Regions from separate parts of the Bacillus sp. 11B20 genome, predicted to be linked through region 2. Evidence: riboswitches for the same ligand, from Rfam matches in the RefSeq annotation. Region 2 holds a riboswitch; each other region holds the start of a gene.
The links. A riboswitch is a leader RNA that binds a small molecule or an ion and turns the genes downstream of it on or off. The one in region 2 is predicted to bind thiamine pyrophosphate.
Positions count from the first base shown of each region.

Region 1: linked by a shared signal. The riboswitch ahead of tenA (thiaminase II) and the one ahead of thiC (phosphomethylpyrimidine synthase ThiC) in region 2 are both predicted to bind thiamine pyrophosphate.
Region 3: linked by a shared signal. The riboswitch ahead of tenA (thiaminase II) and the one ahead of thiC (phosphomethylpyrimidine synthase ThiC) in region 2 are both predicted to bind thiamine pyrophosphate.

Region 1 is NZ_JBLZWZ010000007.1:266,311-277,225, forward strand. Features, by position in the region: gene ACN6NB_RS05530 (NAD kinase) at 1-320, shown strand, start outside; gene ACN6NB_RS05535 (RluA family pseudouridine synthase) at 338-1,234, shown strand; gene prpE (bis(5'-nucleosyl)-tetraphosphatase PrpE) at 1,272-2,015, opposite strand; gene ACN6NB_RS05545 (monovalent cation:proton antiporter family protein) at 2,178-4,019, shown strand; TPP riboswitch at 4,079-4,188, shown strand; gene tenA (thiaminase II) at 4,267-4,977, shown strand; gene tenI (thiazole tautomerase TenI) at 4,952-5,569, shown strand; gene thiO (glycine oxidase ThiO) at 5,553-6,665, shown strand; gene thiS (sulfur carrier protein ThiS) at 6,662-6,865, shown strand; gene ACN6NB_RS05570 (thiazole synthase) at 6,870-7,637, shown strand; gene ACN6NB_RS05575 (thiazole biosynthesis adenylyltransferase ThiF) at 7,634-8,647, shown strand; gene thiD (bifunctional hydroxymethylpyrimidine kinase/phosphomethylpyrimidine kinase) at 8,664-9,470, shown strand; gene fabI (enoyl-ACP reductase FabI) at 9,620-10,396, shown strand; gene ACN6NB_RS05590 (CotO family spore coat protein) at 10,511-10,915, shown strand, end outside.
Region 2 is NZ_JBLZWZ010000008.1:580,141-591,055, forward strand. Features, by position in the region: gene tgt (tRNA guanosine(34) transglycosylase Tgt) at 1-844, opposite strand, end outside; gene queA (tRNA preQ1(34) S-adenosylmethionine ribosyltransferase-isomerase QueA) at 876-1,904, opposite strand; gene ACN6NB_RS12375 (DUF2905 domain-containing protein) at 1,939-2,139, opposite strand; gene ruvB (Holliday junction branch migration DNA helicase RuvB) at 2,132-3,136, opposite strand; gene ruvA (Holliday junction branch migration protein RuvA) at 3,148-3,753, opposite strand; gene ACN6NB_RS12390 (intercompartmental signaling factor BofC) at 3,902-4,402, opposite strand; gene ACN6NB_RS12395 (serine/threonine protein kinase) at 4,641-5,285, shown strand; gene ACN6NB_RS12400 (hypothetical protein) at 5,319-5,501, opposite strand; gene ACN6NB_RS12405 (hypothetical protein) at 5,693-5,839, shown strand; gene thiC (phosphomethylpyrimidine synthase ThiC) at 5,875-7,635, opposite strand; TPP riboswitch at 7,762-7,870, opposite strand; gene ACN6NB_RS12415 (LysE family transporter) at 8,106-8,738, shown strand; gene ACN6NB_RS12420 (YhcN/YlaJ family sporulation lipoprotein) at 8,784-9,401, opposite strand; gene safA (SafA/ExsA family spore coat assembly protein) at 9,736-10,915, opposite strand, start outside.
Region 3 is NZ_JBLZWZ010000009.1:840,198-851,112, forward strand. Features, by position in the region: gene ACN6NB_RS18560 (YwqG family protein) at 1-531, opposite strand, end outside; gene ACN6NB_RS18565 (methyl-accepting chemotaxis protein) at 700-1,539, opposite strand; gene ACN6NB_RS18570 (energy-coupling factor transporter transmembrane component T family protein) at 1,690-2,424, opposite strand; gene ACN6NB_RS18575 (ABC transporter ATP-binding protein) at 2,414-4,012, opposite strand; gene ACN6NB_RS18580 (ECF transporter S component) at 3,987-4,586, opposite strand; gene tenA (thiaminase II) at 4,583-5,269, opposite strand; TPP riboswitch at 5,357-5,460, opposite strand; gene ACN6NB_RS18590 (hypothetical protein) at 5,517-6,644, opposite strand; gene ACN6NB_RS18595 (type 1 glutamine amidotransferase domain-containing protein) at 6,785-7,441, opposite strand; gene ACN6NB_RS18600 (hypothetical protein) at 7,700-7,864, shown strand; gene ACN6NB_RS18605 (DUF1304 domain-containing protein) at 7,900-8,271, opposite strand; gene ACN6NB_RS18610 (ORF6C domain-containing protein) at 8,277-8,531, opposite strand; gene ACN6NB_RS18615 (immune inhibitor A domain-containing protein) at 8,737-10,915, opposite strand, start outside.

The sequences.
Region 1 (10,915 bases), on a different contig from region 2:
CGGCCTATAATAAGGCACTTGGAGGCGCCATTATTCATCCTTCCATTAGAGCCATTCAGCTGGCAGAAATGGCTTCAATCAACAACAGAGTGTTTCGGACGGTCGGTTCACCGCTTATTTTGCCTGACCACCATACTTGTGTGATTAAGCCGAGGAATGATGTCGATTTTCAGGTGACGATTGATCATTTGACGCTGCTTCATAAAGACGTCAAATCCATTCAATGCCGGGTGGCAGATGAGAATGTCCGTTTTGCTAGATTTAGACCGTTTCCGTTTTGGAAAAGGGTGCAAGATTCCTTTATCGGAAAAGGAGAATAAGAAAGAGGTTGTTCTCGCTGGAATACTTTACGTTAAACAAAACCATGACAGCCAAAGAAGAAGGGCTGTTTTTAAAGGAATATTTAATTGATCTTGGTATTTCGAAAAGAATGCTGACGGATATTAAGTTTGATGGCGGTGACCTCCTCATTAATGGAGAGCATGTTACCGTGAGATATGAGCTGCATGAAGGGGACAGGCTCACCATTCTATTTCCCGAGGAAAAAGTGAGTGAAGGGCTGAAGCCTGCACCGATTCCGCTTGATATTATATTTGAGGACGAGCATGTCCTTGTTCTGAATAAAAGGCCGTATATTCCTTCGATCCCTTCTCGGGAGCACCCCGAGCACAGTATTGCGAATGGATTACTGCACCATTATGCCAAGCAGTCTGTTCGGCATACGGTTCATTTAGTGAACCGTCTTGATCGTGATACATCTGGCGTTATGCTTGTGGCGAAGCATCGTTTTGCCCATAGCCTTTTATCTAAGGCACAAAAGAGTGGAGCGGTTAAGCGAACATACAGAGCGTTTACACATGGCATGATCACAGAAAAACATGGAACCATCGCTGCAAAAATTGCCCGAAAAGGGGATAGTATCATCGAGCGGATGGTTGATGATACTGGGCAGGAGGCAGTGACGCATTATACCGTGCGAGCAGTAATCGCTGAGTTAAATATGTCGGATGTGTCTCTCTCGCTTGAAACCGGGAGAACACATCAAATTCGTGTGCATATGCAATTTCTTGGGCATCCGCTCATCGGAGATACGCTGTATGGCGGAAGGGCCGAGCGGATAGACAGGCAGGCACTGCATAGTGAAACCCTTGTGTTTCCTCATCCGATGACAGGTGAGCAAATGACATTTTCAGCTCCGCTTCCTGATGATATGAAATCCTTGCTTTTTAATTAGAGAAACCCGGTCACCTGCATCGCAGGGCCGGGTTTTTTTATAATGTGAAATGCTGAAATCTTGAATCGTCATAAGGCATAGATGAGGGAACGGAGACCGTTTTAAGCTCAGGGTATGTGAGGGCAGACAGTTTGTTGCCAAATACACAGCCTGTATCAATATTGACGGTTCTGCCAACGAATCGAGGTTCTTTCACAGGTGTATGGCCATACACAATCCACGGTTTTCCGTGATATTCCTTTGCCCAGTCCTTGCGAACAGGCCGTCCATCTGGCCATGTTTCTCCTGTGACGGCACCAAATAATAAATAGGACCGCATCTGTTTATTCGGCTTTTTTCCAATATCCTTTTCCTTCATCGCTGCGTGTGCAATGATCAGCTCATCAGGAATGAGTACATCATAAAGCGGAGCCTTCTCGAATAACTGCTTAAATTCATGTGACAATTTGTTTTGTTCATGAATGGGCAATTTTTTTATTTCGTTCACTGTCGTTTCGATGCCATGAAGCAATTTGACGGGATTTCCTTTTAAATAGCGATAAAGCTTAAAGCAATGGTTGCCAGGTACATAGCGGATTGCGCCGTGTGAATAGGCATGAATGACAAATCGCATGACGTCTACTGACTGAGGCCCTCGATCTGTTAAATCACCAACAAGGGCCAGCGTTCTCTTATCAGGATGGACGGGTAATCCATGTTTGAGTTCGTATCCTAGTTTGTGTATGAGTGTAAGCAGCTCTTCGTAGCAGCCGTGGATATCGCCAATGATATCGAATTTCATAAGGTTTCCTCCTGATTTTTTTCATCCATTCGTCGGATATAAAGAAGTTTGAATTTTAGAAAATATAACGAATGGCTTTCATTTCATTTAGGCAATTGTTAGAATCAATCCTTTAACGTAAGACTTATAAAATTAAACATGAATGTTAGGAGGCTTTAGCCAATGGAGCATACATCTGTTTCATCACTCGTTGTCGTTATTATTGTCGCCTTTTTCACCCCTATTTTATTGCACCGATTTAAGCTGACCATTCCGGTCGTTGTAGCTGAAATCATTATGGGGCTCATCATTGGGAAAAGCGGTCTTCAACTGGTTGTCGAACATGATGCGTGGTTAGATACATTATCCATGCTCGGTTTTATTTTTCTGATGTTTTTAAGTGGACTTGAAATAGATTTTTCTTCTTTTGAGTCAAAGAAGAAAGCACGAGAACTTCCAAATGGTTTAAAAGAACCAAATACATTTAAAGCAGCCACCATTATTTTTCTTGGGGTATTTTGTATTTCTTTTATCCTGTCCTATGCGTTTGTACTCGCAGGGTTTATCCAAAATGCCTTTTTAATGACGCTCATTATCTCTACCATCTCATTAGGCGTAGTGGTGCCAACCTTAAAAGAGGAAAAGTTGATGCAGACGAATATCGGTCAAATCATTCTGCTTGTAGCTGTCATTGCTGATTTGGTCACGATGATTTTACTTGCTGTGTTTTCCTCCATTTATGGAGATGGAACAGGGAACATGTGGCTTCTGCTCTTATTATTTGCTGCAGGCATTCTTCTTTATTTATTTGGCCGCGTATTTAAGACAAAGTCAATTTTTCAGTCGATGTCAAAAGGAACCGTGCAAATTGGGACAAGGGCAATCTTTACTCTCATTATAGTCTTAGTTGCCTTATCTGAATCACTCGGGGCTGAAAATATTCTAGGGGCGTTTTTAGCTGGCGTGCTTGTGTCCCTTCTTTCACCAAATAAAGAGCTCGTTCAGCAGCTGGACTCATTTGGCTACGGATTTTTAATCCCGATCTTTTTTGTGATGGTCGGAGTGGATCTGAATATATGGGCACTGTTTAAGGATCCAACCATCATGATCATGATTCCGCTGCTGTTTATTGCGTTGCTTATAAGTAAGCTCATCCCAATTCTTTATTTGAAAAAATGGTATGACATGAATAAGGTCATCGGCTCAGGCTTTTTATTAACTTCAACATTATCTCTCGTCATTGCAGCTGCGACGATTGGTGAGCGGCTCGGTGTCATTGATCATAAAATGTCTGGAGCGCTGATTTTAGTTGCTGTGCTAACGAGTATTTTAACACCTGTTTGGTTTAAAGCGCTCTTTAAAAAAGAACAAGCGGCGAGCCATAAGAAGCGTGTGACCTTTATTGGTGCAAATCAGCTGACCTTACCTGTCACACTTGATTTGCATCAGGATGAATATGACATTCGGATTTTGCATGTGTTTCAAGAAAATAAGGAAGCACTGCTGGCAGACTCTATCTTTGAAGTCGAATCAATTGAACAATACGACGATGAGACGCTGAGAAAGGCAGGCGTCGGCCAAGAGGATGTCCTTGTCGTCGCAACAGGCAGTGAGACAAAAAATAAGGAAATTGCTTTATTTGCAAAAGAAGAAGGAGCAAAACAAGTCATTGCAAGTGTCAACAAAGCTGAGGCAGAGCTGACATTGAAAGAAGCAGGCATTGATACGTTTTCTACTTTCCTTTCATCTAAAACGGTGCTAAGAGCTTTGATTGAAGCACCTGATGCGATTCGATTGCTAACAAATGAGGATTCTTCTTTGTATCAAATTCAAATGAACAATCATCGTTATCATAATGTCATGCTGAGAGAATTTCCTTTCACCGGTGATTTGGTATTTGTCCGCATTTTCAGAGGGGTAGACAGCTTAGTACCGCATGGAGATACGACACTTAGAAGCGGCGATCGTGTGCTTGTATCGGGCTCCCGGGAGTATGTGGCAGGACTAAGAGCCCAATTAGAATGACAATGAACGCTTGACCAATGAACAATTCCTGATTAAGATAGAGGTACAACATCATATATTTGATCCACTAGGGGAGTCCTTTAAAAGGGCTGAGATAAAAGTGTCGACTTTTAGACCCTCATTACCTGAACAGGTTCATACCTGCGTAGGGAAGTGGTGCGGTTTTTGACTATGCTTTTTACAAATTCCAAGCCACTTTCCACGCGGAAAGTGGCTTTTTTATATGGAAAAACAGGAGGAGAGGAACATGACGTTTTCAACAGAATGTAAAGAGGCTGCAGCAACATGGTGGAATGGAAGCTTTACGCATCCTTTTGTCAAAGGGATTGGGGATGGCACACTTTCACTCGATCGTTTCACCTATTACGTGATGCAGGATTCGTATTATTTAACTCATTTTGCAAAGGTGCAGGCATATGGAGCGGCGATTAGTGAGGACTTACATACGACGGGCAGAATGGCGTATCATGCCCAGGGCACGTATGAAGCAGAGCTGTCGCTGCATAGGAAATTTACAGAGCTTCTGCAAATTTCTGATGAAGCCATTGAGAACTTTAAGCCTTCCCCGACTGCTTATGCGTATACCTCTCATATGTATCGATCTGTAAAAAGCGGACGGTTTGAAGAGATTTTAGCCGCGTTATTACCGTGTTACTGGCTCTATTATGAGGTAGGTGAAAAGCTAAAACAAACAACACCTGACCATCCAATTTACCAAGAATGGATTTTGACATATGGAGGCGATTGGTTTAAGGAACTCGTTTTCGAACAGGTGAACCGCTTTGATGAACTAGCAGAAAAAGCACCAGAACATGTACGCGCCAATATGAAAGAAAATTTTGTGATTTCAAGCTATTACGAATATCATTTTTGGGAGATGGCGTATCAAAAAGAATTGTGGCAAACAGCATGCTTAGATGGGGTTGGTGCAAATGGAACTCCACGCAGTGACAAATGATTCGCTTCCTGCGGGTGAACTGATCAAACAAATAAAAGCCATTGCGTCTGAAGTGGATTTTATTCATATTCGGGAACGTTCTAAAACAGCAGGTGAGCTTGTTGATCTCGTGAAGAATCTCCTTTTAGAAGGTGTGCCGAAAGAAAAGCTCGTGATCAATGACCGAGTAGACGTGGCGCTGCTAACCAATATTCACAGGGTGCATCTTCCGGGCCATAGCTTTTCGCCGAAAGAGCTGCGAAGAAAATTCCCTCACCTTCATGCAGGGGTGTCCGTCCATTCGATAGAAGAAGCGAAAGCAGCAGAGAAAAATGGAGCAGAGTATGTCATGTTTGGGCACGTATATGACACCTCTTGTAAACCAGGACTCCAGGCAAGAGGTGTACAGCTTGTGAAAGAACTGACTTCTGCACTAACAATTCCAGTGGTGGCCATCGGCGGGATGACCCCAGAACGAGTTCCAGAATTGAAACATGCTCATGTGAAAGGAATCGCTGTCATGTCTGGGATATTTACTCATCATCAGCCGCGTATGATGGCACAAGCATTTTCTGAAAAGGTAAAGGAGAATCCTTATGAAAAAGCATTATGACGTTGCAATCATTGGTGGTGGAATCATAGGGATGTCAATCGCCTATCACCTTGCAAAAGCAGGAAAACAGGTGGTCTTATTTGAAGCGAATGAGATAGGGAAGCAAACGACAAGTGCGGCTGCCGGGATGCTCGGTGCACATGCTGAAGGAGAGGGGCATGAGGATATTTTCTTTCAGGCAGGCAGAGCAAGCCAGGCATTATACGAAAAATTAAAGGTCGATCTTTTGCATGAATCAGGCATTGATATTCGGACTTCAGCAGGCGGCATCATGAAGGTCGCCTTTACTGAAGAAGAGAAGCAGGCCCTTTGCCGGATGCAGCATTTGTCTACATTTAAGTGGCTTGACGCAAGCAGCGTAAAAAAATGCATGCCTCAAGTAACAGATCACATGCTGGGAGCAGGTTTGATTGAAGAGGATGTGCATGTTGAGCCTTATGCTGTATGCAGGGCTTTGTGGCAGGCGGCGGTCCGGTACGGAGCAGATGTGAAAGAGTGTACACCTGTGATCGAAGTGAAGCGGGACAAAGAAGTGTTAACTGTCAGAACAACGAAGGGCACATTCACATGTGATGACCTGACAGTTGCAAGTGGTGTATGGTCTGGCCGTTTTTTTGAAGAGCTCGGATTATCGCATTCTCTTTATCCAGTAAAAGGAGAATGTGTGTCTGTATGGAATAACGGTCCAGCGCTCGCACACACCATTTATCATGATCATTGTTATATCGTTCAGCGAGATAGCGGAAAGCTTGTTATCGGTGCAACGATGAAGCCAAACGAGTGGCAGGCTGTTCCAACGCTTGGCGGAGTGGAAGCTGTGATTCAAAAGGCGTCTCAGCTGATGCCTTCTATTAAAGAGATGCCGATTGAAGAGTGCTGGGCAGGCCTTCGTCCGGCGACAAACGACCGGCATCCCTATATCGGAAGACATCCAGAAGACAAGCGTATTCTTTTTGCTGCAGGGCATTACAGGAATGGCATTTTACTTGCGCCGATTACTGGAGAAATCATTCGTGACCTCATATTAGACAAACCGGTCAAAGAGGAATGGCTTCACGCATTTCGTATTGGACGAAAGGAGGCACTATTCGTATGAAGATTCAATTGAATGGCAGAATCGTTGACTTCGATCAAGAGAATGGAACGATCTATGATCTGCTATCAGCCTATCAGCTTGAAAACCGTGTGGTGATCGTTGAAAAGAACCAAGAAATTATTGATAAAGAAGCGTTTCAACAAGTAGTCATTCAACCAAATGACACGATTGAAATCGTTCATTTTGTAGGAGGAGGATGATCCAATGCTGCACATTGGCGGAAAAACATTCACATCAAGACTATTACTCGGAACAGGGAAGTACCCATCATTTGAGGTTCAAAAAGAAGCGGTGAACGTATCGGAAGCCGAAATTTTAACCTTTGCTGTCAGAAGAATGAACATATTCGAAGCATCTCAGCCGAATTTCCTGGAGCAGCTTGATTTATCAAGATATACATTGCTTCCGAATACAGCTGGTGCAAGTACAGCAGAAGAAGCAGTGCGTATTGCCCGTTTAGCAAAGGCTTCTGGGCTGTGTGACATGATCAAGGTAGAAGTCATTGGCTGTTCAAGGTCTCTTTTGCCAGATCCAGTTGAAACATTAAAAGCATCTGAAATGCTGCTCGAAGAAGGATTTATCGTGCTGCCATATACGTCTGATGATGTGGTGCTCGCAAGAAAATTAGAAGAACTCGGTGTCCATGCCATTATGCCTGGTGCTTCTCCGATTGGTTCAGGCCAAGGCTTACTAAATCCTTTGAATCTCTCATTTATTATCGAACAGGCGAAGGTGCCGGTCATTATTGATGCTGGCGTAGGTTCTCCGAAGGATGCAGCTTATGCGATGGAGCTTGGAGCTGACGCAGTATTACTAAATACCGCTGTCTCTGGTGCAAAGGATCCTGTGAAAATGGCAAAAGCAATGAAACTGGCGATTGAATCAGGAAGACTAGGCTATGAGGCAGGACGTATTCCCCTGAAAAACTATGGGACAGCGAGCAGTCCACAGGAAGGAATGCCGTCATTTTGAGCACTCGTTATTCACGCCAAGAGCTTTTTCAGCCAATTGGAACAGAGGGACAAAAGCGGCTAAATGACTCAAAGGCGGTCATTATTGGAGCGGGGGCACTTGGAACGGCTAGTGCAGAAATGCTCGTTCGTGCCGGAGTTGGATCTGTCACCATTTTGGACCGAGATTATATTGAATGGAGCAACCTTCAGCGCCAGCAGCTTTACACGGAGCAAGACGTGAAGGATCGGCTGCCAAAGGCTGTGGCGGCTGAAAAAAGACTCAAGCAAGTAAACAGTGACGTTTACGTCAAAGGCATCGTGATTGATGTGACTGCTCACAATATTGACGAACTGGTCAGTGGGGCTTCGATCATTGTCGATGCAGCGGATAATTTTGAGGTAAGAATGATTGCAAATGATGCTGCTGTCAAACATCAAATTCCGTTCCTTTATGGGGCCTGTGTAGCCAGTTATGGTATTCAATTTACTGTGATTCCTGGTGAGACGCCGTGTTTACACTGTCTGCTTGAACATTTACCTGCACAAGGCATGACATGTGATACAGCAGGTATCATTAGTCCAGTTGTGCAGCAGGTGGCCGCATATCAAGTGGCAGATGCACTTAAATATTTAACAGGACATCAAGTGACGCCAATATTAAAATCCTTCGATTTATGGAAAAATGAACGGTCTGACATTCGGTCGGTCGCGTCTTTAAAGAAGAAGCAATGTCCAAGCTGTGGACTGAAGACGTATCCATTTCTTTCATATGACAAGAGAGCGAAGGCAGATGTACTATGCGGCCGCAATACGGTACAAATCCGCAGTGCAGCAGAAACACCGCCGCCTTTACATGAAGTAGCTCTTCGGTTAAAGAAAGCAGGGATGGATGTGCTTGAAAATCCATATTTGCTGTCGTGTCAAAAGGATGAATTTAAGCTTGTCTTATTTAAAGATGGCAGAGCGCTTGTTCATGGAACCAATGATATTGCCAAAGCAAGAACGATTTATCATCAATGGATTGGCTAATGAGAGGTGTGAAGAAATGACGATCAAAAAAGCATTCACAATCGCGGGTTCTGATTCTGGCGGCGGAGCAGGCATTCAGGCCGATTTGAAAACTTTTCAGGAGCTCGGTGTGTATGGAATGTCTGCAATCACAGCGATTACTGCGCAAAACACACTAGGTGTTCACGGGATTTACCCGCTTTCAATTGAGGCGTTAGAGCGTCAAATAGATGCAGTGGCAGAAGATTTACTGCCAGATGCCGTCAAAACAGGGATGCTGTGGAGTGCAGACATGATCAAGATCGTAGCTGAAAAAACGGTTCAATATGATATGAAGCTGATTGTAGATCCAGTCATGATCGCAAAAGGAGGAGCCTCTTTATTAAATGAAGATGCGGTCGCTGCGATGAAAACACACTTGCTGCCTGTGAGCTATGCTGTTACGCCGAATCTTCCTGAGGCAGAAGTACTGTCAGGTATACGTATTCAGAGGAAAGAGGATCGCTATCTGGCAGCAGAGCGCCTTTATGAGCTCGGTACGAAACATGTCGTGATCAAAGGCGGCCATGGTCCATCTGATGGGATGATTACCGACCTGCTGTATGATGGAAAAGGCTTTATTGAAATCACAAATGAACATATCGATACACCACATACACATGGCACAGGCTGCACGTTTGCAGCAGCATTAACAGCTGAAATTGCGAAAGGTTATTCGATAAAGGAAGCCTTTGAAACAGCAGAAAGCTTTGTCCATGAAGCGATCAAATTCCCTTTACGAATTGGATCTGGACACGGGCCTACGAACCATTTTGCTTATCAGCAAAACAGAATCAAACGTTAAGGGAATCGAACCGCCTTCCTTGTGAGGGCGGTTTTTTTGCGAAAATGAAACTTTCTTTCAGAGGAAATTGTCATTCTCTTATGATCTGTGATAATATTATGATCAGGTACTAATACTATGTCTTGAAAAAATAGGAGGCTTTATTACATATGAACTTTTCTTTAGAAGGCCGTAATATCGTGGTGATGGGTGTTGCCAATAAACGAAGCATCGCTTGGGGAATTGCCCGTTCACTTCATGAAGCTGGAGCTCGTTTGATTTTTACTTATGTTGGAGATCGTCTTGCTGAATCGGTAAAAGAGCTTGCAAGCACACTTGAGCGTGATGATTCAATCATTCTACCATGTGATGTGACAAGTGATGAAGAAATCGAAAAATGTTTTGCTGCAATTAAAGAAAAAGTACAAGTCATTCATGGCGTTGCGCATGCCATTGCATTTGCAAACAAGGAAGAGCTTGTTGGCGAATACTTGAACACGAACCGTGAAGGTTTCCTTTTGGCGCACAACATTAGTGCATACTCATTAACTGCTGTAGCAAAAGCAGCACGTCCATTAATGACAGAGGGTGGAAGCATTGTGACGCTTACATACCTAGGCGGAGAGCGTGTTGTATCAAACTACAACGTAATGGGTGTAGCGAAAGCATCACTTGAAGCAAGTGTGAAATATTTAGCAGCTGATTTAGGCGCAGAAGGCATCCGCGTGAACAGTATTTCTGCTGGTCCAATTCGTACGTTATCTGCAAAAGGCATCAGCGGCTTTAATACCATTCTAAAGGATATTGAAGAGCGTGCACCACTTCGCCGTACAACAACTCCTGAAGAAGTTGGCGATACAGCTCTATTCTTATTCAGTGATCTATCTCGCGGCATGACAGGTGAGAATCTGCATGTTGATTCTGGCTTCCATATCATTGCCCGCTAAACGAATACATGACTTGCAGCATACCGATGAAGGGTATGCTGTTTTTTTATTTTTCTTCTGATTTGAGGCTTCCGTTCATATATATAAGGAATGAATCATTCGGGAGGGATTAGTATGTCAAATATAGGTGATGAGAATCAAAAGCCGCTGATGTATATTGTTCAGCCGAGCTATCAAGAATCAAAGCCGGCCATGCAAAATATTGTGAGAAAGCGAAAGAAATCAGAAAAACAGCCAGAAAGTGATCACAATGCAGGCGAGATCGAAGAAAGCACGCAGCAGGTTCCTACGGCTCAAGAAATAGAGCAGAAAAAAGAAGCTGAGCCGCCTGCACTCCAGCAAGATCGAGAAATAAAACAAGAAGCCGAGTTTACAGAAGAACGAGATATCGCACAAGAGGCTGAGCTTGCACAGGAACAAGAGAACACACAAGAAACCGAGCTTGCACAGGAACAAGAGAACATACAAGAACCAGAGCTCATACAAAAGCAAGAGCCTCAGCAAGAAGAGGGGAACCAG
Region 2 (10,915 bases):
TACCGTTTCTTGCAATTCGCGTAGGCAGTACGCAGTCAAACATATCTACACCGCGAATGGCGCCGTCAATTAAGGAATCTGGCGAGCCGACACCCATTAAGTACCTTGGTTTGTCTGCCGGTAAAAATGGTGTAGTGAACTCAAGTACACGATTCATCACATCTTTTGGTTCCCCTACAGATAAGCCTCCGATGGCGTAGCCTGGGAAATCAAGTGAAACAAGGTCTTTTGCACTTTGTTTTCGAAGCTCTTCGTATTCTCCGCCTTGGACAATTCCAAACAGCCCTTGATCCTCTGGACGCTGGTGCGCTGTTAGACAGCGCTCTGCCCATCTGCTTGTCCGCTCCACAGAACGTTTCATGTAATCGTACTCTGCAGGATATGGCGGGCATTCATCAAATGCCATCATAATATCAGAACCAAGCGCATTTTGGATCTCCATGGCTTTTTCAGGAGATAGGAACAGCTTGTCTCCGTTTAAATGATTACGGAAGTGAACGCCTTCTTCTTCAATTTTTCTAAATTCACTCAATGAAAAAACTTGGAATCCTCCTGAATCAGTTAGAATGGCTCGATCCCAGTTCATAAATTTGTGCAGACCGCCTGCTTCTTTTACGATATCGTGACCTGGACGGAGCCATAAGTGGTACGTATTGCTTAAGATGATGCCTGCATCCATTGCCTTTAATTCTTCAGGCGCCATTGTTTTGACTGTAGCCAGTGTACCTACTGGCATAAATACAGGTGTTTCAAAAGAGCCGTGCGGTGTATGAACGCGGCCAAGACGTGCACCTGTTTGTTTGCATGATTTAATGAACTCATAACGTATCGGTAATTGCGACAAAAATGAGCCCTCCTGTCTTTGTTGTATGATGTTATTGAATCAGCATGGCATCGCCAAAGCTGAAGAATCGGTATTCCTCTTTCACAGCCTCATTGTACGCTTTTAGTACGTGCTCTCGTCCAGCTAATGCGCTGACAAGCATAATTAACGAGGATTTTGGCAGATGGAAATTTGTGATCATGCCATCAATTGCCTTGAATGTGTAGCCAGGGTAAATAAAGATCGACGTCCAGCCGCTTGAGGCTTTGAACTCACCATCGTGTGCACTTGCAATGGTTTCAAGCGTTCTTGTTGACGTTGTGCCGACTGAAATAATCCGTCCGCCTTCTTTGCGAACGCGATTGAGCTCATCAGCTGTTTCTTCATTCATTTCATAAAACTCTGCATGCATTTCGTGTTCTTCAATACGTTCTGCACTTACCGGACGAAACGTGCCAAGCCCCACGTGCAGCGTAATAAAAGCAATGTGAACACCTTTCGCTTTCAGCGCATCCAGCAGCTCGGTTGTAAAATGGAGACCGGCAGTTGGGGCAGCAGCGGAACCAACCTCTTTTGAATAAACGGTTTGATAGCGTTCACGGTCGTCAAGCTGCTCTTTAATATATGGAGGAAGCGGCATTTCACCAAGGGATTCAAGCACTTCATAAAAAATGCCTGTATATTGAAACTCGACTTTTCTTCCGCCATGTTCCATTTCCTCTGTACATACCGCTTTGAGCCGTCCATCACCAAAAGTGATAACCGTCCCTTTTTTCACCCGTTTCGCTGGTTTTACAAGTGTTTCCCAGTTATCTCCTTCTTCTTGCTTCAAGAGAAGCAGCTCAACTTTGGCACCTGTATCCTCTTTCATCCCAAACAATCGTGCAGGAAGAACGCGAGTATTGTTTAAAACGAGACAATCACCTTTTTGAAAATAATCGATGATTTGTGAGAATGTATCGTGTGTAATCGCACCCGTCTGTTTGTTTAAGACCATCAGTCTTGATGCATCTCTTTTTTCAAGCGGCACTTGTGCAATCAATCTTTCTGGTAAATCAAAATCAAATAGTTCTAGCTTCATTTCCTTCACCTATTCTGTAGTTAACTAGTTAACGTTATTTCATCCGTCCAAAGATATTCAGTAATATGGTTAGTACGATGCTAATGACAATGCATGTAATGACAGGAAAAAAGAACGTGACATTTCCTTTTTTCACAAAAATATCACCTGGAAGCTTACCAACCAATTGAAACACTAATCCTGCGGCAAAAAGGACACCACCTAAAATCATTAATATTTTAGGGAATTCAGTCACGAATCGGAACCTCCATTTGAAAATGTTCATACGCTTCTCTCGTGACGACCCGCCCTCTTGGTGTTCTTTGCAGGAAACCAATTTGCAGCAAGTACGGTTCGTACACATCTTCAATCGTATGTGATTCTTCTCCAATTGTCGCTGAGATCGTATCAAGCCCAACAGGACCGCCTCTAAATTTTTCAATCATACTTAAAAGGAGTTTATGGTCTATATGATCAAGGCCAAGCCTGTCGACTTGAAGACGCTCAAGGGCATCTTCCGCAATGTCCTGCGTAATAGCATGATTCCCAAGCACCTGCGCAAAATCTCTTACTCTTCTGAGCAAACGATTGGCAACCCTCGGTGTTCCCCGGGAACGTCTCGCAATCTCTTCGGCAGAGCGAATATCGATCCCAATCTCAAACAGCTCGGCTGTTCTTGCCACAATGTGAGCCAAATCTCTTTGCTCATAGTATTCCAATCTTGCATGTACCCCAAACCTATCACGAAGCGGCGCTGTTAACAGCCCGACACGGGTCGTTGCACCTACAAGCGTAAATGGCGGTAAATCAAGCCGTACAGAGCGTGCTGTATCTCCTTTTCCAATGACAATATCTAAACAAAAATCCTCCATTGCTGGGTACAGCACTTCCTCAATTGAGCGCTGCAAGCGGTGAATTTCATCAATAAACAATACATCACCTGGCTCAAGAGATGTTAAGATGGCCGCCAAATCACCAGGACGCTCAATGGCTGGTCCTGATGTTGTACGCAGCTGAACATTCATTTCATTGGCAATGATCGACGCAAGCGTTGTTTTCCCAAGTCCAGGAGGTCCATATAAAAGGACGTGATCAAGCGTTTCCTGCCTCATGCGGGCAGCTTCAATAAATACGCTGAGATTATCCTTTACTTTTTGCTGACCGATATATTGGCTAAGTGTCTGTGGCCGCAGACTTTGCTCAATGGCTGATTCATGGTTGTCTGCTTCAGTTGAGACGAGCCGTTCATCCATGAGACATCACCCTATTTCAACATTTTTTGTAAAGCTTTTTTCACATATTGATCGGTTGTGAGATTCTTTTCTTCTTTTAATAATGGAAGAACCTTTTTAATTTCACGATCACCGTATCCAAGGACACTCAAGGCTTCAAGCGCTTCATCTAATGCAGTTTGCTGCGTTTCAACCTGAATGTGGTCCTCGTGATTAAATAAGTTGCCAATCATTTCTGGTACCACATCTGCAAGTTTTCCTTTTAGATCCAGAATGATTTGACGTGCTGTTTTTTTGCCCACACCAGGGAATTTAATCAGGAACGCTTCATCTTCACGTTCTATCGCTGAAATGACAGCGCCTGGATCACCGGAAGCAAGAATGGCGAGTGCGCCCTTTGGCCCTATTCCTGTGACATTTAACAGTTTTGTGAACAGCGCTTTTTCTTCTCGTGTTTGAAAACCGTATAACGAAAATGCGTCTTCCTTTATGTAATGATACGTATAAATCGTTTCTTGTTTATTTACTCGATAGATAAACGGGTTTGGGGTATAGACTTGATATCCCACTCCGCCGTTTTCAATGACAACATATTGCGGGCACACATAATCAATGGTCCCTTTTACAAACTCTATCACCGTTTTCACCTCTTTGACTGTTCTTCATTGTAACATAAATCGAGGAGAAAACCGCAATAAAAGTTAACATACGTTCGCTCAGTACATTTTTATCATGAAACCACGAAAAACAGCTTGCGGTCTTCACACCAGCAAGCTGTTACACGCTTTAAAACGATATTTCATTTCGGTAAGGCTTCATGACTTCAAGCACATGCTCAAATTCATCCTTTGTTCGAAAAGGAATGCCTTGCTCAAGCTGTTTTTCCACATGACTTTCTAAACGGGACGTATCAATTTGAAAAAAGAGATGAATAGGCTCCGCCCAGCCGTCAGGTCTTCCATGAAACGTAGAAATCACACCGTCCTCTGATAATCCGATATATCCATTTGCTTTACTTAATGGAGAGATATCATCAATTTGCTTTCTAAAAAGGGCAAAATCCTCTTTTTGTTCTACCAGCGTCCAGCCTTTATACTGCGCCCAGAATGTGTCTTTGTCTTCTAATGATGACCGGTGTCTTTCAATACTCACATCGCCGTCTAGATAGACTTTTTCAAGCTGAACGGTGATAGAGTTTGACTGCTTTTGCAAGTGTTCTTTCCCTTCCATATCCGCAGCGAAAAAAAGCACACTTGTCATGATAAGTCCTGTAACGAAACATTTCATCTTCACTTTCACTATTTACACCTCTTTAGAACATGAGATCGATGCATGACATATGTAGTTTGACCCATTTTTCTAAACATTAACCAAATCGATGATTCAAATGTATGGTAAGAGTCTTTCGTTGTATCCTTCATTCGTAAATGTTATGTTTTATACAATCCATTGCTTTATCGAGTGACACGTTTTTTCATCATTCGTTTTTCAGCCGCATAAACTGAAACCAAAGAAGGTGAAGTCAATGTCAGATGTCAAAAGATTAGCCGAATCGATTCAGTATCATGAAGAGAAACGTTTTCATAAGCTTGCCTATAAACCAGTAGAGCTTGAACTGTGCGGCAAAGGAAGAAGTGCCTATGTCTTTTTATACAAAAAAGACGGCAAGAAAATGGCACTAAAAGTCTTTTTCCCTTCTTATCAGCATATTGCCCGCAAAGAGGCTGCCATTTACGAAAAACTTTCTGGTTCGTCTTACTACCCTGAGATTTATGAGTCTGGGGATCAGTATATTTTAATGGAATATATTAAAGGCTACACATTCTATGAATGCCTTACAAAAGGAATTCCTATTAAAAAACAAATGATCAATCAAGTCGATGATGCGCTGGAGGAAGCGCGCGAGAAAGGATTGAATCCTTCTGATATCCATCTGCGCAATCTGATCTTAACTAAAGAAGGACGGATCAGAGTCATTGACGTTGCCAGATTCACGCAAACGAAAGCATGTCATCAATGGGATGATTTAAAAGCTGCTTATGCTTATTACCAAAAACCTTTTTTCCCTAAAAAAGCACCGCGTCTGTGGCTAGAAGTGATTGCTTATTTGTATAAAAAGAACTGGCTGTCCCGCGGGCAGCTTAATAATCGGAATGATTTTTCTGCATAATGAAAGCCGCTCTATTTGAGCGGCTTTCTGTTGTTATTCTGTTTCTACATGGATACTATTGACGTTTAATAGGTTAATGATTTCATTATTCAGCTTAAACCAATGATTGGCTTCTTCAATTTTTTTATACACATCATAGGTAGCTGGACGTTTGAGCTCGAAATCAAGCACTTCCCCATTGTTCATATGAAATGTTACCTTAAATACTTTCATCATAAGATCACCTTCCACTCTTCTTGTTCGCTGGTCAAATAGATCAGCTCTTTTCATTCATTCTCTATTCAACTCGTTTCCCCTCCTTCTTTCCATTCAAACCCAAGAAGTTTAAATTTTGTTTAAATTCACACAACATATCTATCTCTCATATCTGCAAAGAAGTATATTAGTGAAAAAGGAGGCTGCCCTTGATGAAGCAGAAAAAGAAACGAACATCTCCAGAAAGAAAAACAGTCTTTTTTCATTTAACAGATGCTCTCATTCCAAGTGTGGACATGATGGCATATGCAGCAAAGGCATTTTTTCACCTTTTAAGAAAAGCCTTTTCAGCGGTTTGATAAAACCCCGCACAGCATCGTGCGAGGTTCTTTTTTTATGGCTGATAAATTTGACTTCCTTGACTGACAAACTCCTTCGCCTTCTTTTCCATCTCTCTTTTTACTTCTTCAGATTGATTGCGGATATCATGAGAAATTTTCATACTGCAAAACTTCGGTCCGCACATCGAGCAAAAGTGAGCGGTTTTAGCGCCTTCGGCAGGCAATGTTTCATCATGGAACGCCAAGGCTCTTTCTGGATCAAGTGACAGGTTGAATTGGTCCCGCCACCTAAATTCAAACCTCGCTTTCGATAAAGCATCATCGCGCTTTTGAGCCGCAGGATGTCCTTTTGCTAGATCAGCGGCATGTGCCGCAATTTTATAGGCGATCACGCCTTCTCTCACATCTTCTTTGTTCGGCAGACCTAAATGCTCTTTTGGCGTTACATAGCATAGCATTGCTGTACCGTACCAGCCGATCATGGCCGCACCGATCGCGGATGTAATGTGATCATACCCCGGCGCGATATCTGTTGTAAGAGGCCCTAACGTATAAAATGGTGCTTCCTTGCAAATGTCCATTTGCTTGTCCACATTCTCTTTGATTTTATCCATTGGGACATGTCCGGGCCCTTCAATCATTACCTGCACATCGTGTTTCCAAGCAATTTCTGTTAACTCACCTAACGTTTCCAGCTCTGCAAACTGCGCCTCATCATTGGCATCAGCAATCGAGCCTGGTCTAAGTCCATCTCCAAGTGAAAAGGCGATATCATATTTTTTCATAATTTCACAAATGTCTTCGAAGTGAGTGTAGAGGAAATTCTCTTGATGATGAGCAAGACACCATCTTGCCATAATTGCACCGCCTCTTGAAACAATTCCGGTCACCCGATCGACAGTGAGCGGAATATATCTTAACAGCACGCCAGCATGAATCGTGAAATAGTCTACACCTTGCTCCGCTTGTTCAATTAATGTGTCCCTGTACACATCCCACGTCAAATCTTCTGCGACTCCATTCACTTTTTCAAGGGCCTGATAGATGGGAACGGTTCCTACTGGGACTGGGCAATTCCGAATGATCCATTCTCTCGTTGTATGAATATCCTTTCCAGTAGACAGATCCATCATTGTATCTGCCCCCCATCTGATCGCCCATGTCATTTTTTCAACCTCTTCATCAATGGATGACGTGACAGCTGAATTGCCAATATTCGCATTGATTTTGACATGAAAATTTCTTCCGATAATCATTGGTTCACTTTCTGGATGGTTAATATTCGAAGGAATGACGGCTCTTCCGCTCGCCACTTCCTCTCTAACGAACTCAGGGCTTAGCTCTTCTCTAATTGCGATAAACTCCATTTCAGGCGTAATGATGCCTTTTTTGGCATAATGCATTTGCGTCACGCGCGCTCCTTGTTTCGCGCGGAGCGGCTTATGATGAAAATCAGTTTGGACAGAATGGATGGACTCCTTCTCCCTTGAACGATATCCGTTATCCTCCGGTTTTACATGACGCCCTTCATAGCTTTCTGTATCTCCTCTTTCTTCAATCCATGCTGCCCTAAGACGCTTTAACCCCTTTGTGACATCAATATGAACGTTCTCATCGGTGTACGGTCCACTTGTATCGTATACACGGACTGGTTCATTTTTTATGTCGCCCGCCTCTGTCACAGTATGTGAGAGCGTGATCTCTCTTTTTGGCACTAAGATATCGGGTCTTGATCCTTTCTCATATACCTTATGGCTGCCGTCAAAGCTGGATAACAATGATTGGTTGGATGGGACACTTTTCTTTTCTTTCATTTGCTGTTCTCTCCTTTTCTTCTTGTCACCGGACAGGATGGAATCAGCACCAGCAAAAAACCAGGCTCTATTTAAAGAACCTGGTTTCGTCGTCAGAAATAAACATGCATATCATTGATATGATACATGCATCATCTTCAACTTCCCCACGCTGGTACGAGCCAGATCAGGTCCAAAGGGTTAAGAAGCTTATACTTCTCTCTCAGCCCATTTACGGGCACCCCTAGTCACTTTTATTGAATTCCACATCAGTTTAGCATAGAGACATCATGAAGAAAAGAAGATTCAGGAAAATAGTTCCTTTCCCCTACAAGCGTTATGGATCATGTTGATATACAGTCTTCTATACATCATCTATCTCTCTCATTTCAATTAAATCTGAAATAATCATTGATCCTTTTCTCCTATTATGTATAATTAATCTAAACGGAGAATTTTTATACAATTTATTTAAAGGAAGTTCTAGTCGATTGCAAACATTTCTCACATTTATCGTCGTAGGATTCTCAATTGCTCTGCCTGTTGGAGCAATCACGGTTGAAATGACAAAACAGGGACTGAAAAACGGATTTTTTCATGGTTTAACTGTCGGAGCAGGCGGTATGACCATAGACTTATTACTCATCTTGGCTTTATATGCTGGATTTGCTCAGTTTTTATCTTTGCCGTTTGTTCAAATCCCGCTCTGGCTGATCGGAGCTGTATTTTTAATGATTCTCGCATACGATTCCATTAAAAATGCGGATCAAGATATTCATTTAGCAGGAGAAAAGGTCAATAAATCATTCGTGAAAACATATCGAAACGGTTTGCTCGTGGCGGTATCTCCTGGAAATCTTGTGTTCTGGGTTTCTGTTTTTGGTGCTGTACTTGCAGATGCTTATACAAAAACAGATTCATCTGAATTTATGCTGGCTGCCGGCGGTATTTTGGCAGGGATTCTCCTTCATGACATTGGTCTACTCACCCTTGTATCCTTAACAAGAAAAGTGATGAATCGGACGATGATCAAGTGGACATCCATTATTGCTGGTATTTTATTATTAGGGTTTGGCTGTTATTTCTTTTACGAATTTTATATAGGCATCAAGGTTTATTTTTAAGAAAAGGCTAAAGTTCGTGATGAACTTTAGCCTTTTTGTGTCAAACTATCGGGTCATGCCTGTTTGTCCTGTTTCAAATTGCGTTCTTCTCATATCTCTAAAGCGTGTGAATGCACCTTCATCTTTCATGACTTGGACTGCTCTTCCATCTGCATAACGAGTCGCTGCTTCTTCTACTTGTGATACGCCTTCTGACGTCAGGCGGCCATCTGATTTAATGGCAATATACACATTCTCATCCGTCACCATGACTTGAGAGTCTGCCACGTGATTCATTTTATTGACGCGGTTGGCAATTTTTCTTGAACGCTGGATGTTCTCTTGTTTATCGTAGCCTGAGAACGACATTTGGTTATGATAGTTCATATCTCCATGACTGTAGCGTCCATCTCCACCTGCAAGAGGCATTCGATCATCGGCTTGAGGACGGGTGCGATAATCAACATTCGTTGTATTCCCACCGTTCATCCCTTCCATGAGTTCAGAAACTGGTCCTTGATGATCTTGGTTATTGTCATCTGCACGGTTATTCGAATGATATCCGACCGGCTGACCTGATTGATTATGCCTTGTATCTACACCTGCATTGTCATTTGTACCACATGCTGTTAACCCAATAGGAAGAAGCACTAATGCGATTGTTTTTTGCCATTTTTGTCTCAAACGAAAAACCCCCTGTACAAATTCAATCTCATGAGCGCGAAACAGGCTCTGTTTTAGCATGTACAGTTAGGAAGAAAATCAAGCTGTCAGTTATAAACAAAAAAAGGAACGATTGAGATTGTTCCTTCTTGTATGGTGACAAAAGGCTAAAATGTTCTTGATTTTAGCCTTTTGTCTTCTTTTCAGCGTAATAGAAAACCTTTGCATTCTAGGAAGGACGAGCACAGGAGCGGAGCGAATTTGACATTCGTGAGCACCGGAGCGCAGACCTGACACCGAATGCGAGGGTTTGTCTACACGCTGAAAGGAACGATTGAGATCGTTCCTTCTGTCATTAATCCTCTTCTTCCTCCTCCGGCCTTGCAAATACGGATTGGCCTGGATATGGCTGCATATAAGGCTGAGCAGGATAAGCACCCATTTGGCCATAAGGAACAGGATTCGGATAATGTCCTGGCCAAGGCTGATGATGCTTCATGCCATCATCACATCCGCAGTCTTCCTTGTCGTATGCTGCATTTGAGACGTTTGGATAAAAGCCTTGATTTACGTTGGCATTTGCATTGGCGTTTGAATGCATATGGTGATGCCAGTGATGTCCGTCGTTTGCATGGTGCTCATGATTTTCCCCGTAGTAAGCAGGCGCTTGATACGCAGGATAATATGGATGAGCCGGGTATGGATATGGCATCATATGATGGTGATAATATGGATGGATAGGATAACATAGTCCTGATCCCGGTAAAATTGGCGATGCCGGCACCATTTGCTGCGGATATGGATACATCCCCGGCATGTAATGACCATGACCATAACCAAAATAAGGATCATATGGTTCATGATGATGGTGCTGGTGATGATGCTCGTTATTTTCAGCCACTCCTCCTACCGCTGCCCCTCCCACATTTGGCATTTGCGGGAAGTTAGGAAGGTTTGGGTAATTGCCATGCTCCATGTCTTTTCCCTCCTCTTTTTGATGCGGAATATGAATAAACGGGTCATATCCCTTTGCCACTTCATCTTTTAGATGACCTTTATTTTCATGGTAAAAATGGTCTTTGTTATCTTTATGGTCCTTATTTTCATGATGGGAATGACCCTTGTTATCTTTATGGTCTTTATTCTCATGATGAAAATGATCCTTGTGATCTTTTTTCTCATAATGATCTTTTTTGGGAGGAGGCGTGAATGGCTGGTAGAGATTGGTCTGATAATAGTTCACATCGACTTGTGGAAAAACTGGCTGCTCGATCTTTGGCACTGGCGGTACATAAGGTACCGGTTCATTTGGCTTTTCCTTCGGTTTTGTATCTTGCACTTGCACGACATCTTTTGGCTTTTCTTTCACATACGGATGTTCTTTCGTTTTTGGCATTTCTTTTGCTTTGTGATGATCTGTTTTTACAGGAACACCACTAGATGGAATTTTAATCTTCATACCCGGCATGATCAAATCAGGATTACTGAGCTGAGAATTTAGTTTTTTCAATTCTTGAAAGTCGACTCCGTATTTC
Region 3 (10,915 bases), on a different contig from region 2:
TTCGAATAGGTCCCAGCTGTTTTTTCCTGTGACTTTTTCAAAGCGGAAATCTCCTACACTGATCGTTTCGCTTGCTAATTCACCTGTAATTGCGCCTTCTTTCGTTACAGGAAAATAAAAATCATCTGGAATTTTCACAAAAGAAAAATCAGTCAATAACTCTTCTTCTGCCAAGAAAGGTTCCTCAATAAATTTAATTCGAAAATCTTTTTGCTCTGTTTTATGGTCAATATTCATTCCATAAAGATCATCATGCACAGAAATAAAGACTTGCAAAATCCCTGTTTCTGGATAATCCTTTAGCTTTGGCAGCTGACCGAAATTGATTTGTGCCAAAAGTTTCATAGGATGTCCTTCGCCGTCAACTGGATATTCGTCGTTTCTGGGGAAGTAAGGATCACCAGCTATTTTGCTGTCGTATGGTCCTGTTTTTCCTTGTTTCATCTGCAATTGTATCATTGGTTTTTCCGTTTCATCTAACAACGGACGGTAGGGTGCAAGTATTTCTTTCAGCTTCGCTGATTGTGTCACGATGATCTTCCTCCTTATGAATAGGTCTAATCACAAAACTAGTCTCTCTTTTTCTATCATACAGAAGTGTACCCTGCCTGTCAGCGATAAAACGGTCATGATCCTAACAAGTTTCTCACCTTGAAATGATAAAAAAACCTCCGATTCAGCTGGAGGTTTTGTCATTCTTTATTTTACTTGATAGTTCACTAAGTCGTTTGCCAATGATTTCATTGTTTCGTTTGTTTCATGAAGGCCTTCAATAATTTTTGTAAAAGTGCCAACAAGTTCTGCCTGATGCTCAGAGGAAGCGACAATTTGCGCAATTTCTTCTTCCATTCCTTTGATCGATCCCTGCACATCTTTTAGGGCTGTTTCAATATCAGTTGTCGCCTGTTTCGCGTGAGTTGACAGCTTTCTCACTTCTGTTGCGACCACTCCAAAGCCTGCTCCTGCTTCTCCCACTCTTGCAGCTTCTATTGATGCGTTAAGTCCAAGTAAGTTCGTTTGATCAGAGATACCTTTAATGAGATTAGACACTTGATTGATTTTAGAGGAATTTTCGACAGTGGTTTTCGTATTTTGTAGAATTTGTTCACTTGTCGCTTGTAGTTCCTCTGAATGTGCGGCAACCTGCTGTACCATTGCGACTAGTTTTTCGGAAGCCTCGTTGCTCTCCGTCATGATGTGCTCTAATCGTTGTTGATTCGTTTGGTCATAGGCCACACAGAAGGCAGCAACCACTTGACCTGATTCATCAGTAATTGGAACGGCTACGATATCCATTGGAATCCCGTATACTTCTTTCGGAATTTGGATAAACGATGGTTCTCTCCCATTTTTCAGCATCGCAAAGTTTTGGAATCCAGGATCTACTGTATCACCAGCTTTAAATCCTAAATCAATATTCCCATGTTGCTGATAATAAAGAACCTTCTCTTTCCCTAAAACAGAAAAAGTTAGCTGTTCTCTCATAGCAAGTCCAATGATTGGTAAAGCGTCTATTATGTTATCAATTCTCTGTGACATTCGCTTACGTTCATCCTCTCTTTTTCTCAGTACACCTTCTTTATCGGTTCGTTATATGATCTATTACAGCCTGTAATGTGTACTAATATCAATCAAATGACCTAAGGCATATAAAAAGCCCACATTCTATCTAGTGAATGTGGGTGTTTTTTAAAAAAAGTAAATGCACATAAAGACACTGATACCGATGAGAAAAAGATACATGTAGTCAATCCATGAGGTGCTGATGATATGATAATACGTTCGCTCTCTCGTCCCTGTGAAGCCCCTGGCTTCCATCGCAATCGCTAAGCGCTCTGATTTTCGTACACCTTGTGTAAAAAGGGGTAATGCATAACGCATAAAGGCTTTCCAGCTGTTTTTTTGCTTGTAGCCTCTGATTTTATGTGCAGCTTTCATTTGTTTTAATTCACTTTGAAATAACGGAATAAACCGGAAGCCGGCAAGCATTCCATACGCCCATTTTGGGGACATTCGGCATTGGTGAATCAGACTCATCATAAATGCCGTCAAATCGGTTGTGGACGTAAAAAGGAGACCAAATGTCACAAATCCAAGCATTCTGAAAGCGATGGTGAGACCATTTCTTAAACTCTCCTCCGTGATATGAAACCACGCCCACTTCCAAACAGTATGATCCCCCTTGCCGAATGCCGCCATCATCCAAAAGACGAGAATAAAAAAGAGCAGATAAGGGACAAGCCTTGTGATGAGATACTTCATATTCCATCCACCTAAAACAAGTCCAATGCCAAGAGCAAACAGCCAGATGATAAAGGTTGTTTTAGGATCAGATATCGCCATGAGGCAGCCCATCGCAAGCAGGTGAGCGAGTAATTTCATGACTGGATTCACAGTAGAAAGAAAGGAATGATTACTTTGCAATTGTCAGCACATCCTTTCTTTCTGCCACATAGCGATAATGTAAGGGAGCTTTCAGCTGATAAGCATCGACAAGTTCCTGATTTGAGAATAAATCATAAGGGGGACCATCATATACATGCTTGCCTTGATGAAAAAGAAGCACTTGATCGGCACATTCATCGACAAGCTCCATATCATGTGTAACCATCACAATGGTCGTGCCTTGGCGCTGCCGTTCTTTTAAACGCCTCATTAATTCCTTCGCTGTTTTTTCATCCTGACCGAAAGTCGGTTCATCTAACAGCAATACATCTTGATCAAAAAGGAGCATCGTGGCAACACTCAATCTTCTTTTTTGCCCTAAACTTAAGGTGAAGGGATGTGCTTTTACATGCTTCTCTAAACCGAACTCTTTCAGCAGCTGGACCGTTTTTTCTTGTACGACTGATTCTGGCCAGTTGCGCTGTCTGCCGCCAAAAGCAATTTCATCGAATACTGTGTCTTGTATAAATTGAAGCTCCGGATTTTGAAACACAAAGCCTGCTTTTTCATAGAGTAGTCGGTCAGACCATTTTTTAAGGTCTGTTTCTTTTAAGAAAATATGACCTTTTTTAGCTGGCTCTAAGCGGATCAAATGTTTGAGAAACGTACTTTTTCCGCTCCCATTTTCTCCAATAATCGCCACCCAATCTCCTGCTTTGATATCAAGCTGAAGGTTACTCATAATCCTTTTTTTCCCGTAGCTTAATTGAAGATTTTCTGTACGAATCATTGTCTCTCGTTCGATTGACGGCACTTTTTCATGCTGCGCTTTTCTTGCTTCGTAGGTTTGCATAAAGGTTTGACTCAGTGGATGAAATGGATCTTGAATAATCGTGGACCATTTCTCGGGAAATAATTTTGGCCGCCAAATTCCTGCCTCTTTCATTTCTTCCTCATATGTCACGAGCACATCTTTTGGAGCTCCATCTGCTAAAATGCTGCCTTGATCATCTAATAAAATTACCCGATCCATCCATTCGATGACTCCGTCAAGCACATGCTCTACAAAAATCATGGTTTGCTGCTGATCGGCTGCAAGCTGCTGCAGCAGTTGAAATATGTCCATTCTACCTGCCGGGTCAAGCTGTGCGGTTGGTTCATCAAAGAATAGAACATCCGGCTGTAATGCTAGTAAACAAGCAAGTGCCAATCGCTGCTTCATGCCGCCAGATAAAGTGTGAATCTCTGTATGCGGATCGACATCCAGTTGGACTTTTTGCATGAGCTGCTGAATGATGTCATCCATCTCTTCACGTGGGACGGAACGATTCTCTAAGCTAAAGGCAATTTCTTCATTGACGCGGTGCATACAAAACTGAGAGTCTGGATCTTGAAACATGACGCCTGTATGTCTTTGTAACACCACTTCGCCCTGCATGTCTGCTTCCACATGCTCTGGAATGATTCCAGCCAGAACCGAAATGAGCGTGGATTTCCCGCTTCCGCTCGGTCCTAAAATAAGCACCTTTTCCCCTTTTTGAATCGTCAGGGAGATTTGATTTAAAACAGGCTTAGGCTGTTCATAAAAACGGACAGTCAGATCATTGCACGCGAGAAATGAATTCATGCTGTTCACCTTTATTTCGTTTTTCTTTCATGATGGCATATTGATTGAGTACACCAGTTTTGGATAGTGCGTCCACCACCACTTTCGCAAGGCATCCGCCAAGTATCATTCCACTAATGATTTGAGTCACAAGCGTCATAAGTAAAACTTGAGGCGTATAATATCCGAAGCCATTTGCCACGAGACTGTACGCCATCGCTCCGATAGCGGCAAAGGCACCAGACAGCATCAGTGTCCACATGCGGTATCGTTTATACCCAAAAAGAGCGAAGGCGATTTCTGCCCCAAGCCCTTGGCATACACCAATCAGCAGAGCTGAAAGTCCGAAGTGGCTGCCTGTCAATAATTCCACAGCCGCGGCAGCTGTTTCCGCAATCAGGGCAGCCCCCGGCTTTTGAATGATATACGCAACGATTGGACTGGCAATGACCCATATTCCAAACATGATATTGCCTCCTGCTGGGCCAACAAGTGCTGTAATCGGTAAGTAAAGTGTGGACCACCCTAAATAGATCACACCGCACGCAACGGATAAAATCACGGCAAGGACGACTTCTTTCATCTTCCATGTCATGATGTATGCACCTCCAGTTGAACTGGCCACTCTTCAACAGTGAAGGCCATTTCCCAAAACTTGTACTCAAGCTGGCAGCTTAAGATAAAATGCTGTTTCATTTTTTCCTTTTCCTTCTCACTTGCTGCTTCCGCCAATTGGTCGAGCCGCTTGCAAAGTTCACCAGTGACAGAATCGGTTAATCCTCCATAAAACGTGATCCATTCATAAAACGGATGTGACGGGTCTGGCTGCACATCTGTGAGCATTCGTTTCCCTATTTCCCAATATGTCCAAGGACATGGAAGCAGGACAGCGATGATTTCACCCAGCGTACCTTCCTGTGCGACTTGCAGCATGTGATGAATATAGTGATGAGCACTCGGAGCCAAAGAAGCACCTTGGAGCTCATCATACGCTACTCCTGCCACTCGGCAAAGGTTTTGATGAGGGTGCGTTTCACTATCTAGTACAAACGCAATCTGCTGATGAAAAAACGCAATATCCTCTCTGTCTGTACATCTGCTGAGCGCTGCTGCATAAATTTTAATGAATGCTTGTAAGTATTCTGCATCCTGTTTGACATAATGAATGATCTGTTCCTTTTCCAGCTTTCCTGCTGCCAGGCCTCTAACGAACGGATGCTGATAAATGGCTTCAAATAACGGTTCTGCTTCTTTCCTTAATTGCGTAGAAAATGTCATAAAAAAAGCCTCCTCTTCTTCAGTTGAATAAATGAAAAAGCCACCCCAAATGGAGCGGCCTTCTTATCGATTCAATCATGAATAAGACAAGGTCCAGCTCCACTTCCCTCCGCTAGTACGAACTAGATCAGGTTCAAAGGGTCCAAGATTTTCTCTTGTCTCAGTCATACATGACTCCCCTAGTGGACTTTTGTCATTTAATTATCTTTACTCTACACATGTGGCGATTTGATGTCAACCGCCTTTCTTAATTCAACGTTCTGATTGTTGGCAGTTTCTCGATCCCTGCAGCATAGTAGAAATTCAACACACTGAAGAAATCGATCGGCTTTCCTGTTTTTAAATCTACAGCTAAAATATGATCACCGTAATTTGTCATATCATCAATATCTAAGCGTCTTGGTGTCGTCTTCCCAAGTGTATCAACAAAGCTACTATGGTAGTACTGCCCGCTAGCAAACGATGATTCATGATACATAAATAAAGTCTCCACATCTAAGTAGACGAGAATGGCCTCTGAGGAACTTGCGTATGGAGCAGAGTACGACACTGGTGCTGAAATACTTTTCACCTTCACACTGTCAACAGAATGAGTTCTCTGTTCATATTTTCCATCATATGAGAAGTAAAATACACGCTCCCATTTATAATCGGCGGTCTTAGATTGTTTGTTATATACTTTTGTACCATTTGCGAAAACATCCCCATTGGCATACGTAGCGACAAAGTATTGCAATGTTGATGACAGGGATTCAGCACCTGTGAAATTTGGTGGGTTTTTTGCATTCACCTGTAATGTATATGAGTCTCCAAAGTCTCCACCGCTGGTAATACCAAACGCATAATCACCCGCTGGTAAATTGCTTAACGCGAGCAGACTGCCTGCCGGTTGAATAAGATCCGTTGGGTAGGCTTGTCCTGTTTCATAATCAACAACAAACAATTGAACGAAATAATCAGGGTTTGAAGAGGTAATCCGGCTGATGAGTGCCTGAGGTGAAGATGTGCTTAAAAACCATAAATCAACTGGGTCGTCCTCTGTTAAGACAGCCGATTGATTTATGGCTAGTCCATCAATGGAGCGAACGGCAGACGTGCGCATTTTGCCATCTTTAGCAGCTTTTCGTTTGATACTGATTCCTTTCTTCTTAATCACTTTAAATGATTTTTTCACTTGCTTCTGTTGGATAGCGGTTCCTTCATCCTGCTTTAAAAACGACTCTTGCACTTGCTGAATCGCTTTTTCTGTCAGTGGTGATCGTTTCCCACTTGATTTTGGTGCTTCTTCTGCTTTTAATGCTGGTGAAAACAAACCTGTTGCGACGAGTAAAACAGACAGTAAAGCTGCAGTGATTTTGACATAAAATGCTCTCACAGGAACATCCCCTTTTCCTCATTTGGGTTTTTTACCCTGTGATAATTTTACCATTATTCCAATCATTGTTTTGGTCTTTTTTGGGACATTTTTATAACAAAAAAACCAGCCGCATGAGTAACGGCTGGTTTTTGAACGTTTTATGCAATAGTTTTGACAAACAAACGTGCTGTTTCTGCACTTGATCCTGGGTTTTGTCCAGTAATGATTTGTCCGTCAACGACAGCAAATGGCGCAAAGGTATCTCCTTTTTCAAACGCTGCCCCCTGCTCACGAAGTTTTGTTTCCAATAAAAATGGAACCTTTGATGTCAGCTGCACGGCTTCCTCTTCTTCGTTGGTGAAGCCTGTGATTTTTTTGCCTTCGATAAATGATTTGCCATTTTCGTCCTTCACATCAACGAATGCTGAAACACCATGACAAACGGCTCCGATCGCACCATTTTTATCTGAAACCGCTAAGATCGCATCCGCCACCAATTGATTAGACGCAAAGTCGATCATAGGGCCGTGTCCCCCAGCAAAGAAAATACCGTCATAATCAGCTGGATTCACATCTGTAAGCGCCTTTGTGTCTTGAAGTCGTTCATACACATCTTGATATTGCGCTGGGACACCTTCAGGAATTGAATTTTTGTCAATTGGTACAGTGCCACCTTGAATAGAGACAATTTGTACTTCTAGTTCATTTTCTTTAAAAATATGAAATGGCTCTGCTAACTCTTCTAGCCATAAGCCTGTTGGATGTCCATTCATTTCTGGGCTGCTTGTCGATACTAATAACACTTTCTTACTCATCTTGATCATCCTTTCGATTTATCCTGTGGTTATTTTATATTTTGCACAATTAAATATCAAGCAATATGACTTCGGTTCAGTTCTTTATGTTATACCCGATTTTCTAAAAAATATGGTATGACTCAAAATCTAATCAATATGTCACATTCTATTGGTAGGGAATTTCATGTAAAATTGTCATTGAGTGATATAATATGAGGAAAGATTGACAGATCTCTCGTGTCACATGAGGGGATTTTTAAAGGAGTGGAAAAAGAGATGAAAACCTATTCGATTGTGATGATCATCATCACGCTCTGTATTATATTGGCCGTCTTTTTAATGAACCTAACAGGGGTCATGTACGGAAAAATCATTTTGGCCGTTGCTGTTGCCCTTTGTCTGACATCCATTATTCGTTTGATGGGACTTCGAAAAAGATAAAAGCCGCCCTTTCTAGGGGCGGCTTTATTTTAAGATTAGATCGCCAGCATCAGTGCAATTAATGCAAGAAGCGCTGGTACTCCTTGTTTGATGATAATTGATTTATTGGATGTTACACCGCCAAATACTGCTGCGATGATGACACAAAGAATGAAAAATAGCTGAATCATATATCCAACGGTATTCGATCCAAGAATGAGTCCCCAAATGAGTCCTGCTGCTAAAAACCCGTTATAAAGCCCCTGATTAGCAAACATCACTTTGACATTTGGATCTTTTTGCAAGTGTTCTGGCAGCTTAAAAGATCTCTTCGCCATCTTTGATTCCATAAAAAACATTTCTAATAACATGATGACAATGTGTTCTAATGCGACAATTCCTACTAAAATCATTGCTAAAATATTCAATTTAGTTAATTCCTTTCTGATAGACGGTCACGAATCTCTATTTTGTCCGTGTATAAATCGAAGTCTTGTATTAATTCTAGCGCTTCTGTAAAGCGACTTTGTGGAATGTCTTTCATTTTTCTCACGCCGAATTCCTTTTTAATAAAAGCCATGATGGTATTGATATGAAGCTTACCATGACCATCATACTCCAAATGGCTGCAAAAAGTCTGCATCGTCCCTCGAATCACCTTTAATTGCTTGGCAGTGACATAACTCATTGGTAACGCTCATCCTTTCCTTTGTTTTAACAGCTAAAAGAATCATGGTTGAAAGAAAAACCTTCCAGGCTCTATTATATAATGGTTTCATTCGGATATCAAAATAAAAAAGAACAGACATTCGGTTAAAAACCAAATCGTGTCCTTATAATCCTTTTCTCACATATCAAAAAGCCGAATTCAATAGTAGAATCCGGCTTTCTATTTAGTTACTTTTCGAAATTAACACCTTTCCAACAGAACGATCCTTACTTTGTCCAACGACTTTAAAGGATAATCCATAGTTCGGTACATCGCGTCCTGCATCTGGGTTATTTGGATTCACATAGTTCTTTTTATCACTAAATGTACGAGTCGGGCGAATGTAGCGATCTTGCAAAGTTAAGCCCGTTGTTGCTGTATAATCGATATTCAGCTTCGTACTTGGATTCAAAGAGAATGCTGCATCATGTACTTGGAAGCCTGTGGCGGCAATAGAACCGTCACTCCATTTTAATACTTGCTGATCTGCATCTACTACGCCAAGGAAGCCGTTCCCCGGATGCTTTCCAACCCAGTTATCACTGTATGATTGATCGACTAACCACACGACCAAACCGTTATTATAGCTCATCAGACTTGCACCGCGTTTAATATGCTTTAAGCCTTTATCGACATCAGCATAAGAGCGCCACTCTAGTAAATAGTATTGTGCTGCATATTGTTTTCCATTAGATTTTGAGAATCCATTAAAGGTAAAAGTAGATGTATCCTCGGCATCATCTGACCATACGTTCGTTCCATCTGCTTTGACGTTCAGATCATCTACAAATAAACCTGGAAGTGAATAGCCTGCATCGGTTGTGTAACGGAATTGCAGGTCGATTTTCTTCCCTGCATAAGCAGACAGGTCAAAGGATGCATCTACCCAGCCGTCTGATTTTCCATCGATGCCATTGCCTTCGTTTGCACCTGCTTCATTTCGATTATTCGTGATGTTACCCGCGATGGTCTTCCATTGATCAGTCCCTGTTTCACGCACTTCGACATACGCATAATCATAATCTTCTTCAATATCGTACCATGCTTTAAATGTCAGCTCTGCTTTGCTTCCTTTTGACAAATCAATACCTGTTGTCGTCATAGTTGCATTCAAATTGTCACCCGTTCCGCTGAAGTACGAATATTTTCCTTGAGCAGGTGTCGTAACGACAATCTCTTTATCTGGTAAATCGACTCGAACGGCGTCATGGTTCGTTCCTTTTGTTGCTGCTTCATCAATTAAGACGGTTTTGCTTTTCTTTAATGTTTTACCATCGATGGTTTGTCCAGAAAGCCAGTTGCCCCCATGCAGATTTTGAAGCATTTCTTTCGCATATGGGCTAAAGCCTGTTGGTTCCGTGCCAGGCACTTTACCTGCCCAGCTTCCGCTTGACATGATCGACCAGTAAGAAACGGGCTCTCCGTTGCCTGTGTACTGTGTATCGTACTCGTCAGGAAGACCAAGATCATGTCCGAATTCATGTGTAAACACACCTGCTGCGCCATCTTCAGGCTCAATGGTGTAATCCAATGCGCCTATTTTCCCGCCTTGTCCGACTTCAGATTCAGTATCCGGAATTTCAAATACATCACCAAGTGACCAGCGGTGTGACCAAATCGCATCAGCGCCAAGTTGTCCGCCGCCTGCTTCTTCACCAACACCGGCGTGAACGACCATCAGATGGTCAATGATGCCGTCTGGCTCGTTATAAACACCGTCGCCATCAATATCATAGCGGTCCCATTGATCATACTCGCCGAGATCAACATTCGGATCTTTGGCTGCTGCTTCGAGTGCTTCTTTTACCAATTCGCGCGGTCTGCCGTCACTGCCTGAATCGTCAGGTACGTTCCCGCCATAATAAGCTGCTTCATGCTTCGCTGTATACCATCCTGCAACTGTTCCACTAACTGTGTAACTGCCGCCGGACTGCTTTTCATAATATTGCTTCATGGATACTTTTCGTTTCCCATCTGGACCGATGTAGCCATTTTTTCCGAAAAGCATATCTTGATAATGCTGTTGATCAAACTTGTCATAATACATATCAGTCTCTTCTTTTTTGATACTATTATGCTTATAATCTTTAAAATCTACTAATAAAACCAATACCTTATCATTGCGGACGTCACCTTTATACTTTTCCTTTTTGACCGGTTTTACTTGATTGCCTTCTTTTCCTTTATGCTTCTTTAACTTTTTCTTTTTGGCAAGTTTGTTATGTACCTCTTGTTTGTATTCTTTGAGGAATTCAGGCTCTTCTGTTAAAGTGCTGGCACTTTGTTTCATTGCCGATTCTTCTTTTTTCTTTAGATAGTTCTTTAATGCTTTTTGGGTTTCTGCCTCATTGGCATTCTTTTTG